3 linked regions of the Rheinheimera salexigens genome follow. Each later gene encodes a partner of the first gene's protein in a complex. Links are inferred from orthologs where the notes say so. Each region holds a gene or a part of one and is shown on either strand. Other genes may lie near its edges.

Region 1 (3,127 bases):
TTGTTACTTCAGCTAGCTCTTCAATAGAAATACCTTTTAACTCTGCAATAGCTTTCGCAACAGCGGTAACATAAGCCGGTTGGTTGGTTTTCCCTCTAAAAGGCACTGGTGCTAAATATGGCGCATCAGTTTCTATTAATAGACGGTCTAAAGGTATTTGTTTTACCACTTCACGTAATTCGTCAGCATTACGAAATGTCATAATGCCTGAGATAGAAATATAAAACCCCATATCCATGGCGGCTTTAGCCATATCCCATGTTTCTGTAAAGCAGTGCAATACCCCACCAGCACGTTCTGCATGATGGCTACGCATTAAACTTAAGGTGTCTTCTCTGGCATCACGGGTATGAATAATTAAAGGTTTATTCACTTGATTTGCCACTTCAATATGGCTAACAAATGCCGCTTGCTGTGAAGCTTTAGTTTCTACAGAATAAAAATAATCTAATCCCGTTTCGCCCACTGCCACAACTTCTGGCCGTTGGCACAAGGTAAGCAGTTGCTCTGGATCAACCTTATCGTGTTGGTGTAACGGATGTTCACCGCAAGAAATCGATACCATTGGATAAGCTGACACCTGTTGCGCCATTTGCTCAAACTTACTTAAGCTGACGCAAACACATAACATATGTTGAATTTTTTCGGCCGTTGCCTGAGCGATGACTTGATCTAAAGTTAAACCAAGCTTATCCAGCTCTAATAGATCTAAATGACAGTGTGAATCAACAAACAAGATTAAACCTCTATTTAACTAAACAATAAAAACCCATAAATATAGTACCCATTAATCTAACTTGCTTTTGGCAAGTAGTTTAAGGGGGGAAACTTACATGGTATAAGTCGCTTCACCAGATGCTGAATATTGGCCAACCAGTTTTTCAATTTTCGCGCTGAACTGCTGTTTATCATCGATAAAAGCAATGCCAACACCTGCCGGCATAGCACTTTGCGAGCCATGTGGCGATATCCAGGCAACTTTTCCTGAAACAGAAATTGACTCTAAAGCATCAGGTAAGGTAACCGTTAAAGCTAATGACTGGCCCATTTTGTAACCGGTACCGGTGCGTATAAATAAACCGCCATGTTTTAAAAACGGCATATAACTACGATACAATTCTTTTAAATCACTAAAACCAATAGATAGTTCGTCCATTTTCTCTCCGCTTAATGACGTAAACGCCGTAGCTCCGTTAATAAAGCACTCAGTGCTAGTGACTTATTCTGCCCTAAAATGTTCTGCTCGTCACGGCACCAACGCATATAGTACTGATGCGCTAAGGGTAAACGCTCAGCATTATGCTGTAATAATTGAGGTAAATAGGTTTTACGTATATAAAAACCTAATATTGCGGCTACTTGATCCGTTGCTAATAGTTGCTTAACCGCCTCTGGTAACGCAACTTGTTCGGTAAAAAACTTCTCTAATGTTTGCAACAAGCTTTGAATATTATCGGCTTTACCTGATTCGAGCATACTTAATGCTTTTAATGGCCCACCACTACAGTAGCTTAGTAAAAAATCTGGCACCGCTCTATTACTATGCTGCTCTAACCAATGTAAGGCATGGCTATCAAATTGGGCCGCAAGTGGCCAATTTTGCAAACGACTGAGCAATGTTGCGGTTAAACGTGCCGGATATGGGCTTAATAATAATAAATAGCCGTTTTGTGGCGGCTCTTCCAATGTTTTTAATAACGCATTTGCAGCTGCTTCAGTTAATCGCTCGGCATTTCGCAGTAGCACTAGCTTATTTTTTTGTTGCTGGGCGGTACTTTGCATAAACAGACTAATTTGGCGTACGGCATCCACCCCAATACTGGTATTGGTGGCATCGACTATAAGTAAATCTGCATGATTACCTGCTTTGCGTAATAAACAGCTTTTACAATGTTCACACGGTCGAGCGTCGCTAGCATTGGTCCCATTAGTACTTGTTGTATTGGTACAGAGCAAACTAGCAATTAACCAATTAGCTAAGGTGGTTTTCCCTACGCCCTCTGGACCAGTAAATAACAAAGCATGGGCTAAACTACTTTTAGCCATTAATGCCCTGAATTGAGCTTGATAAGGCTGTAACCAAGGTAACATTTATAAAGTGGCCTGAGTGTGAGGTGCAACTTGTGCATTTAACACGGATATAATATCAGCATGCACTTGTTCAATAGCTTGGCTTGCATCGATAGTAAAAACATTGGATTCATTGGCCGCAATTTGTTGATACTTTTCTCGCGTACGCTCAAAGAATGCCAGCTGTTCTAATTCGATTCGATCTAACTTGCCACGCTCCAGCGCACGTTGTAAGCCTATTTTAGGATCAATATCTAAATACAGGGTGATATCAGGGGTATGCTCAGACAATACCGCCCGACGTAAGTCGTTAATAAAAGCTTCGTCTAACTGCCTACCACCACCTTGGTAAGCCCGTGATGACATATCATGTCGGTCGGCTAGTACCGTTTTACCCGCGGTTAAAGCGGGAGTAATGACATTAGTCATTAACTGCATACGTGCGGCGTACATTAATAATAATTCAGTGGTGGGTGACACCACTTCGTCAGACACTTGCTTTACTAGGTTACGTATTTGTTCGGCCATTGGTGTGCCACCTGGCTCACGTGTGCAAATAACATCATGACCTTTCTGCTGCAACCAATGCTGAACTAAGGCAATAGCTGAGCTTTTACCACTGCCTTCTAGCCCTTCAACAACGATAAACTGGGCCTTATTTTGTAAGGTGTTTTTCTTAGACGATTGCATGTTAGTTTGCATGTTATTTTCCGAAAATATATTTTTGTACTGCAGCATTATGCTGCTCTAAACTGGTTGAAAACTGATGGCTACCATCGCCTTTACTGACAAAATAATATAAATCCGTCGCTTCGGGTTGCGCTGCCGCCATTAAAGCAGTTTCGCTGACCAACGAAATAGGACCAGGCGGTAAGCCTGCATGGCGATACGTATTATAAGGATGTGGATTACGTAAATCACTACGTTTAATGTCACCGTCAAAGTCTTTAATACCATAAATGACGGTAGGATCGGTTTGCAGGCGCATATTTTTACGTAAACGATTAACAAATACCGAGCTAACTTTTGCTCTTTCAGGAATATAACTGCTTTCTTT
Region 2 (3,114 bases), 1.3 Mb from region 1 along the record:
GTTTTTCTAATTGATAATGCTGACGCATTTCGTCAATCATGACATGGAGTACAACGCTGCCCATATCTAGCAGAACCCAATCCCCTGAAGCCTGACCTTCCATGCCTAAAGCTTGCACATCAACTTTTTTCATTTCATTGGCAATATAAGTAGCTATAGACTTAGTATGGCGGGTAGAAGTTCCCGAACACACTACCATATAGTCAGTGACCGTCGATTTATCTCTAACATCTACTGTTATGATATCGCGACCTTTCATATCGTCGGCTTTATCGATAATAAAACTCAATAGTTCGCTGGATTGCACCCTAATTCCTCATTTAATGTTTAAGCAGGTATTTTAACATAAAAAGCCTAAGCAATACTTTATACCTGTGCTAATCGTTTTTAGTTTAAGCCTTGATAGAGCTGGTGTTGCCGAATGTAACCGAGTACATCCGTGGTTAACCATTTTTGTACCGGTTGTTGTTGCTGTAACGCCATGCGTAACTCGGTAGCCGAAATTGGGATCATATCGTTTGCACTAAGCCAGATACTACCATTTTGTTGTTGTTGAAATTGGGCTAAAGACTGACAGCGATATTGGGCTAAAAGCTTAGCAGCATCGCCTTGTTCAACAGTATAACCAGGACGGCGGCAGACAATTAAATTGGCATGATTAAGAATAGTTTGCCATTGATGCCAACTACAAAACCGCGTTAGCGAGTCCATACCAATAATTAAATTCAGGGTAGCTGATGGATGCTGCTGGCGTAATAGTCTAATTGTCTCAGCGGTGTAAGACAGCGTGGTACGTTTTAGCTCAATATTCTCTACGCCTAACTCAGGGTAGGGGGCAGTGGCTAACTTAACCATATTCAATCTATGCTCTGCGCTGACACCAGGGCTTTGTCGATGTGGTGGTAAATGGCACGGCATCAGATCAACCCGGTTTAAATGGCACTCTTTAGCCACCGCGCGGGCAATGCCAATGTGACCAATGTGGATAGGATCAAAAGTACCACCGAGCAAATTAATCTGCTTAGTCATATTGTGCCTGTTGTAAGCTAAAGTTTTTTGCCACCGGTGTAATAAACAACAGCACTAAGTGGCTTAAGGCAATTTCGGTATTATTAAGCTGGCCGCTTTTATATAACCGATCGAACGCTGCTAATTCAAGCAACAAAAAATCTAACCACTTAGCGGGCAAGCGGGCTAAGGCTTGTTGATATTGCGGTTGCCGCTTAGGCCAAATAGCCAGTTGCTTAAAGGTTTGCGCTAAAGGTTGTTGGCTTTGCTGCAGCTGTTGTAATTGCAGCACTTCTTTTTGCAATTGCCAAGCAATAATAACCGGCTCAATATCTTGCTGATGTAAGCGCTGTAAACGATGTAGGGCTTCGTCGGCTTGGCCTGCAAGCATGGCATCCACTAATTGAAACACCGTAAAATGCGAATGGTCAGCCAAAAATTGCTCTAATACTGCGGCGTCTATGGTTTGCTTAATACCGCTAAGTGCCAGCTTTTCTAATTCTTGTCTGGCCGCGAGTAAGTTACTGGCACAATGGTGTTGTAATAAGGCTATGGCATCAGGTGTTAGCTGTAGTTGCAGTTGTCGTGCACGCTGATTTAGCCATTGCTGGCTTTGTTTATCATCTAGCTGATAAATGCCGACTTGTACGGCGTGAGTTTGCAGTTGCTTAAACCACACTAGCTTACTGACATCATTTAGGCCACGTTCACCATGGATTAGCAACACGATATCAGGGTTTAATAAATCGGGCAGCCGCTTTAGGCTGTCATTGGCAGCAGGGCTTAATTTTTGCTGCGCGAGTTCTAACTCAATTAAGCGCCGCTCAGAAAATAGCGACATGGCTTGCAGTTCTGCTTCCAGCTGTTGCCAATCAAATTGCGCATCGGCCACTAAACTGATGCGCTCTGAAAAGCCTTGCGCTTTAGCCGCTAACCGTAGCGCATCAATTGCTTCTAACTTTTGTAAGGGTTCTTCACCAAAAATCAAATAACAGCCGGCTAAAGGCTGTTGTAAATGAGTTGCCAGTTGATTGGCATACAGCTTTTGCATTAATGCAGCCGCGATAATTGACGAAGTATGCGATTAGCGGCTTGTTCACGTAGCTCGCCTAGCATCAAATCCAGCTCTTTAGCTTTAGCCAGCGCCTGATTAGGGTCGTCTTGATAGTCGCGGAATAATTCAAACTGATAAAATTGCGGTTCAGCATCTGGCATCGTTAACGCATACCGCACTTTATAGATCAGTTCATATTCTGCTACTTGGCCGTTTGGAAATAACGATAAGGTTCGCCGTTCTAATGAGTCGCTTACCAGCTGCAGCATAGGTGCAGTTTGTTGCATGCTATCCAACAACTGCACTTTATTATGCTGTAACTTAGCACTGACTAATTGAGCTAATTCTGAGTGGCGATCACTTTGAATATACATAGCTGGAAAATGGCTTAGCGGTAGGTTACCCCGTAAATGAAAGCCACAACTGGTGAGCAGTAAACTGCTCGCCAGTATCAGTAAGCCTAACGCGCGGGCCATATTAGCCAACCACCAAGTTAAGTAACTTTCCTGGTACATATATCACTTTACGAATAGTCACACCTTCTAAGTGGCGACCCACATTGTCATCTGCTTTAGCGCTATTTAGCACACTTTCTTGATCGGCACTGGCAGCAACTGTTACTTTACCGCGCACTTTACCGTTCACTTGCACCACTACCAGCTTTTCATCTTCAACTAAGGCGTTAGTATCGACTACTGGCCATTGGCTTTGCTCAATATGTTGTTTTTGGCCAAGTTGCTGCCATAAATATTGCGCTACGTGCGGGATCATAGGGTTTAACATTTGTAATGTGGCTAATAAGGCTTCTTGCATAACAGCACGGTCTAGCTCGGTGACTAAACTGGCTTTTTGTAGCTTATTAGATAATTCCATCACTGCCGCAATAGCAGTATTAAAGGTATAACGCCGACCAATATCATCGGATACTTTAGTAATGGTTTTATGTAGCTCGCGGCGTAATATTTTTTGCTCAGAGTTAAGTGCGGTTAAATTAAGTTCAGCCACCTTACCGGCTTTAACAAAATTAGCGACTAGGGCATAAACGCGCTTAA
Region 3 (3,170 bases), 1.2 Mb from region 1 along the record:
ATCGTCAATGCTAACACGGCGTACATTGTGATTACCTAACATGGTTATTTTCACTAAACCTGCACCAGACTCTCCCGTTACTTCCATGGTTGCGATTTCGGCTTGCGCTTTTTGCATTTTCTCTTGCATAGCTTGCGCTTGCTTCATGATATTGCCCATACCACCTTTAAACATAATATCGCTCTCTGTTAGTTAGTATTTAGTAATTTGTGTTACGCTTTTTTCGATTTGGTAAAGCTTAGTTTGGCAAAGCAGTGCGTATTTGCGCAGTGCTTTTGCATGACCTTAGCGCGACAAGATAAAGATTCAGTAGCATAAATACAAGTCTTGTTTGTAACACTAGATTAGTTTACTTGAATGGTATCTTCTAGCATTTGTGCCGCAAATAATTGCTGGAACTGAATAACGTTGTCATCTTGTTGCAGTAATTTATGCACATATACTCGCCGCTCAGCAACTATGCGTTGCTGAATAGCCAAAGGACTATCAGCGACTTCATCATGATAACTTATCTGTAATTGCAGACGCTGATTAAAGCTGTGCTCTAATAGTTGCTGTAAGTTTTGTCTAAACTCAGCATCGTCTAAATGTTGCTGACTTTTAGCAACACTTAACTGCATATTCTCACCTTGTAAACTGATGGCTGCATTAAGTAAAAACAACCTACTTAAACCACCGGTATCTAACTGCTCTATTCTGGCCGCCCACGCATCTACTTGGGCCGCAAATTTAATTGAAAAATTTTGCTGATTAATACTGCCATCAAATTCCGTTAATGGCGGTGTCTCTGCTTGATATTGCTGCCACATCGCATCAGCTTGGCCATTATCAAATGGCGCTAGCTCGTCATTAGGTTCATCATTCGGCTCATAGTTCGCTTCATAATTCGGCTCATCATTTAAGCCGGCAACAGCATCGTTATAGCCTGCATCATCAATAACGGCTGACTGAGCTGGTGCTGTTCTATTAGGCGTAGCCGCTTGTGTTGGTAACTGGGATGGCGAATGTACTGGCTGCTGCATGGCAGGTTGTGGCATCTGAGCCTTACTATTGGCCTGACTTTGAGGTAATGCCGGCGACGCTTCTGGCCGCACCGTTACAGCCGACTCTGCCAAGCGCGGCGCTAATGGCCGCTCAATCTTTTTTTCAGCAGCGCGGCTGTTTTGCTCTAAGCTTATGCCTCGCCTAGCCATAATGCCGGAGGTTACCGAGTCAATACCGGCATTCGGCGCTATAGCTGGCTGCTGTGGCTCTACTATGGCATCTATTGCCATCGGCTGTATTGGCAGCCGTTGTTGTTCTTGGGACGCCTCAGGTGTATCAGGTGCTAGTACTTCCTGAGAATGCGCTACTGGGCTTGCTGTTATTGCCGGTGCAGAAGCTTGAGCTAAAGACTGCGCTGGCAGCTCGGGTGTTTGCATTGGCTGCGCCACTGGCTTTGGCATAGCTGTATTTGACCCAGCAGTGCTTGACTCAGCAGTACTTGGCTCAACAGTGCTTAGTGCATCAGTTTTGGAAGCAACATGGCTACTTAGCGTTACAGGCTCTACTGCACTATTTGGGTGGCTCGGTTGGCTAATACCGCTTACTAAGTTAACGCTAGCGGGGGCAAACGCCATAGCCCGTAATAGCGCCATTTCTAAACCAATCAGGGCATCTGGGGCGTAAGCCAATTCTTTTTTACCGCTGATTAATAATTGATAATATAACTGCACTTGAGCCGGTTCTAAGCGCTGAGCTAATTGCAGAATAAAATCTGCACTTTCACTAATCGCTGCTGCCGCGGGGGTAAATTGACTTAATGCGGTTAGATGTAAAATCGACAACATATCGTCTAATACTTGCGCATAGTCATTATGTTGCTGCACCAGCGTGGCTAATTGCTGCTGTAAGCCAACCGCATCTTGGGCCAAAACAGCCTGTAATAGTTGCTCAGCCCAGCTTTGCTCTAAATAGCCCAGCATGGTTCTAATAACATCAAGCTGAATATCACTATTACTTTGGGCAATAGCTTGATCAGTCAAACTTAATGAGTCACGCAAACTGCCTTTAGCCGCTTTGGCGATTAAGTTTAATGCCGGTTCAACAAAAGGAATATTTTCTTCGGTTAATACATAGGCTAAATGCTGCGCTATTTGCGTAGGACTTAAGGCTAATAAATTAAACTGCAAACAGCGAGATAATACTGTGATCGGTAATTTTTGCGGATCAGTCGTCGCCAGTAAAAATTTAACATGCGGCGGTGGTTCTTCAAGTGTTTTAAGTAAGGCATTAAAACTATGCTTAGACAGCATATGCACTTCATCTATTAGATACACCTTAAACCGGCCACGGCTTGGCGCGTATTGCACGTTATCTAATAAATCACGGGTATCTTCTACTTTGGTGCGCGACGCGGCATCAATTTCCATTAAATCGACAAAGTTACCGGCATCAATTTCACGGCACGCTGTGCATTCACCACAAGGTGACGCCGTAATACCTAGCTCACAATTTAAACTTTTAGCAAAAATGCGGGCTATCGTGGTTTTACCTACACCGCGAGTACCGGTAAATAAATAGGCATGATGCAGCCGATTATTGGTTAAGGCATTGCTGAGCGCGTTTTTTACATGCTCTTGCCCCACTAATTGAGAAAAGTGCTGTGGACGCCACTTGCGTGCTAAAACCTGATAACTCATAACCGCTGCTTACACTCTAATAATTGCTCTAAGTCCAGACTAAGCTTATTCGTCGGCATACTCAACTAAGCTAAGCACTTTTAAATCGGCTTGCTGTAATTTTGCCACGCCACCTAAATCGGTTAAGGCAATAACAAAAGCGGCATCTTCAACAATACCACCGAGTTGACGCACTAACTTTACCGTCGCATCAATAGTGCCACCGGTTGCCAGTAAATCATCTACTAACAACACTTTGTCGCCAGCACAAATAGCATCAGCATGCAGCTCAAGCGTATCTTCACCATATTCTAATTGGTAGCTTTGGCTAATCCGATTACGCGGCAGCTTGCCGGGCTTTCTAACCGGGATAAAGGATATACCCATGGCATACGCTAAAGGCGCGCCGAAAATAAAACCACGCGACTCAGTACCAACAATTTTATCGATACCGTGGTCTTTATAAATTTCGCAAAATGCATCAATCACTTTTTTAAAGCTAGGACCATC

Evidence for each region.
Region 2: the proteins of holB (region 1) and holA are in contact, whole or in part, in a cryo-EM structure (PDB 8GIZ), measured with the Escherichia coli proteins. The link is inferred for Rheinheimera salexigens from one-to-one orthologs.
Region 3: the proteins of holB (region 1) and dnaX are in contact, whole or in part, in a cryo-EM structure (PDB 8GIZ), measured with the Escherichia coli proteins. The link is inferred for Rheinheimera salexigens from one-to-one orthologs.

What each region holds. Positions count from the first base shown.
Region 1 is NZ_MKEK01000001.1:1,818,883-1,822,009, reverse strand. The notes cover bases 130-3,095. They hold holB (DNA polymerase III subunit delta'), read right to left. Parts: upstream 2,092-3,095; coding sequence 1,168-2,091; downstream 130-1,167. Other genes in these bases: mltG (endolytic transglycosylase MltG), read right to left, coding at 2,774-3,095; tmk (dTMP kinase), read right to left, coding at 2,092-2,772; BI198_RS08355 (PilZ domain-containing protein), read right to left, coding at 830-1,156; BI198_RS08360 (TatD family hydrolase), read right to left, coding at 130-736. In the rest of the region: more of BI198_RS08360, read right to left, coding at 1-129; more of mltG, read right to left, coding at 3,096-3,127. UniProt on the Escherichia coli protein: Part of the beta sliding clamp loading complex, which hydrolyzes ATP to load the beta clamp onto primed DNA to form the DNA replication pre-initiation complex.
Region 2 is NZ_MKEK01000001.1:3,148,332-3,151,445, reverse strand. The notes cover bases 41-2,993. They hold holA (DNA polymerase III subunit delta), read right to left. Parts: upstream 2,060-2,993; coding sequence 1,022-2,059; downstream 41-1,021. Other genes in these bases: leuS (leucine--tRNA ligase), read right to left, coding at 2,540-2,993; BI198_RS14505 (LPS-assembly lipoprotein LptE), read right to left, coding at 2,059-2,538; nadD (nicotinate-nucleotide adenylyltransferase), read right to left, coding at 388-1,029; rsfS (ribosome silencing factor), read right to left, coding at 41-307. In the rest of the region: more of rsfS, read right to left, coding at 1-40; more of leuS, read right to left, coding at 2,994-3,114. UniProt on the Escherichia coli protein: Part of the beta sliding clamp loading complex, which hydrolyzes ATP to load the beta clamp onto primed DNA to form the DNA replication pre-initiation complex.
Region 3 is NZ_MKEK01000001.1:3,027,606-3,030,775, forward strand. What follows is about bases 14-3,022. They hold dnaX (DNA polymerase III subunit gamma/tau), read right to left. Parts: upstream 2,682-3,022; coding sequence 345-2,681; downstream 14-344. Other genes in these bases: BI198_RS13935 (YbaB/EbfC family nucleoid-associated protein), read right to left, coding at 14-174; apt (adenine phosphoribosyltransferase), read right to left, coding at 2,727-3,022. Outside these bases: more of BI198_RS13935, read right to left, coding at 1-13; more of apt, read right to left, coding at 3,023-3,170. UniProt on the Escherichia coli protein: Part of the beta sliding clamp loading complex, which hydrolyzes ATP to load the beta clamp onto primed DNA to form the DNA replication pre-initiation complex.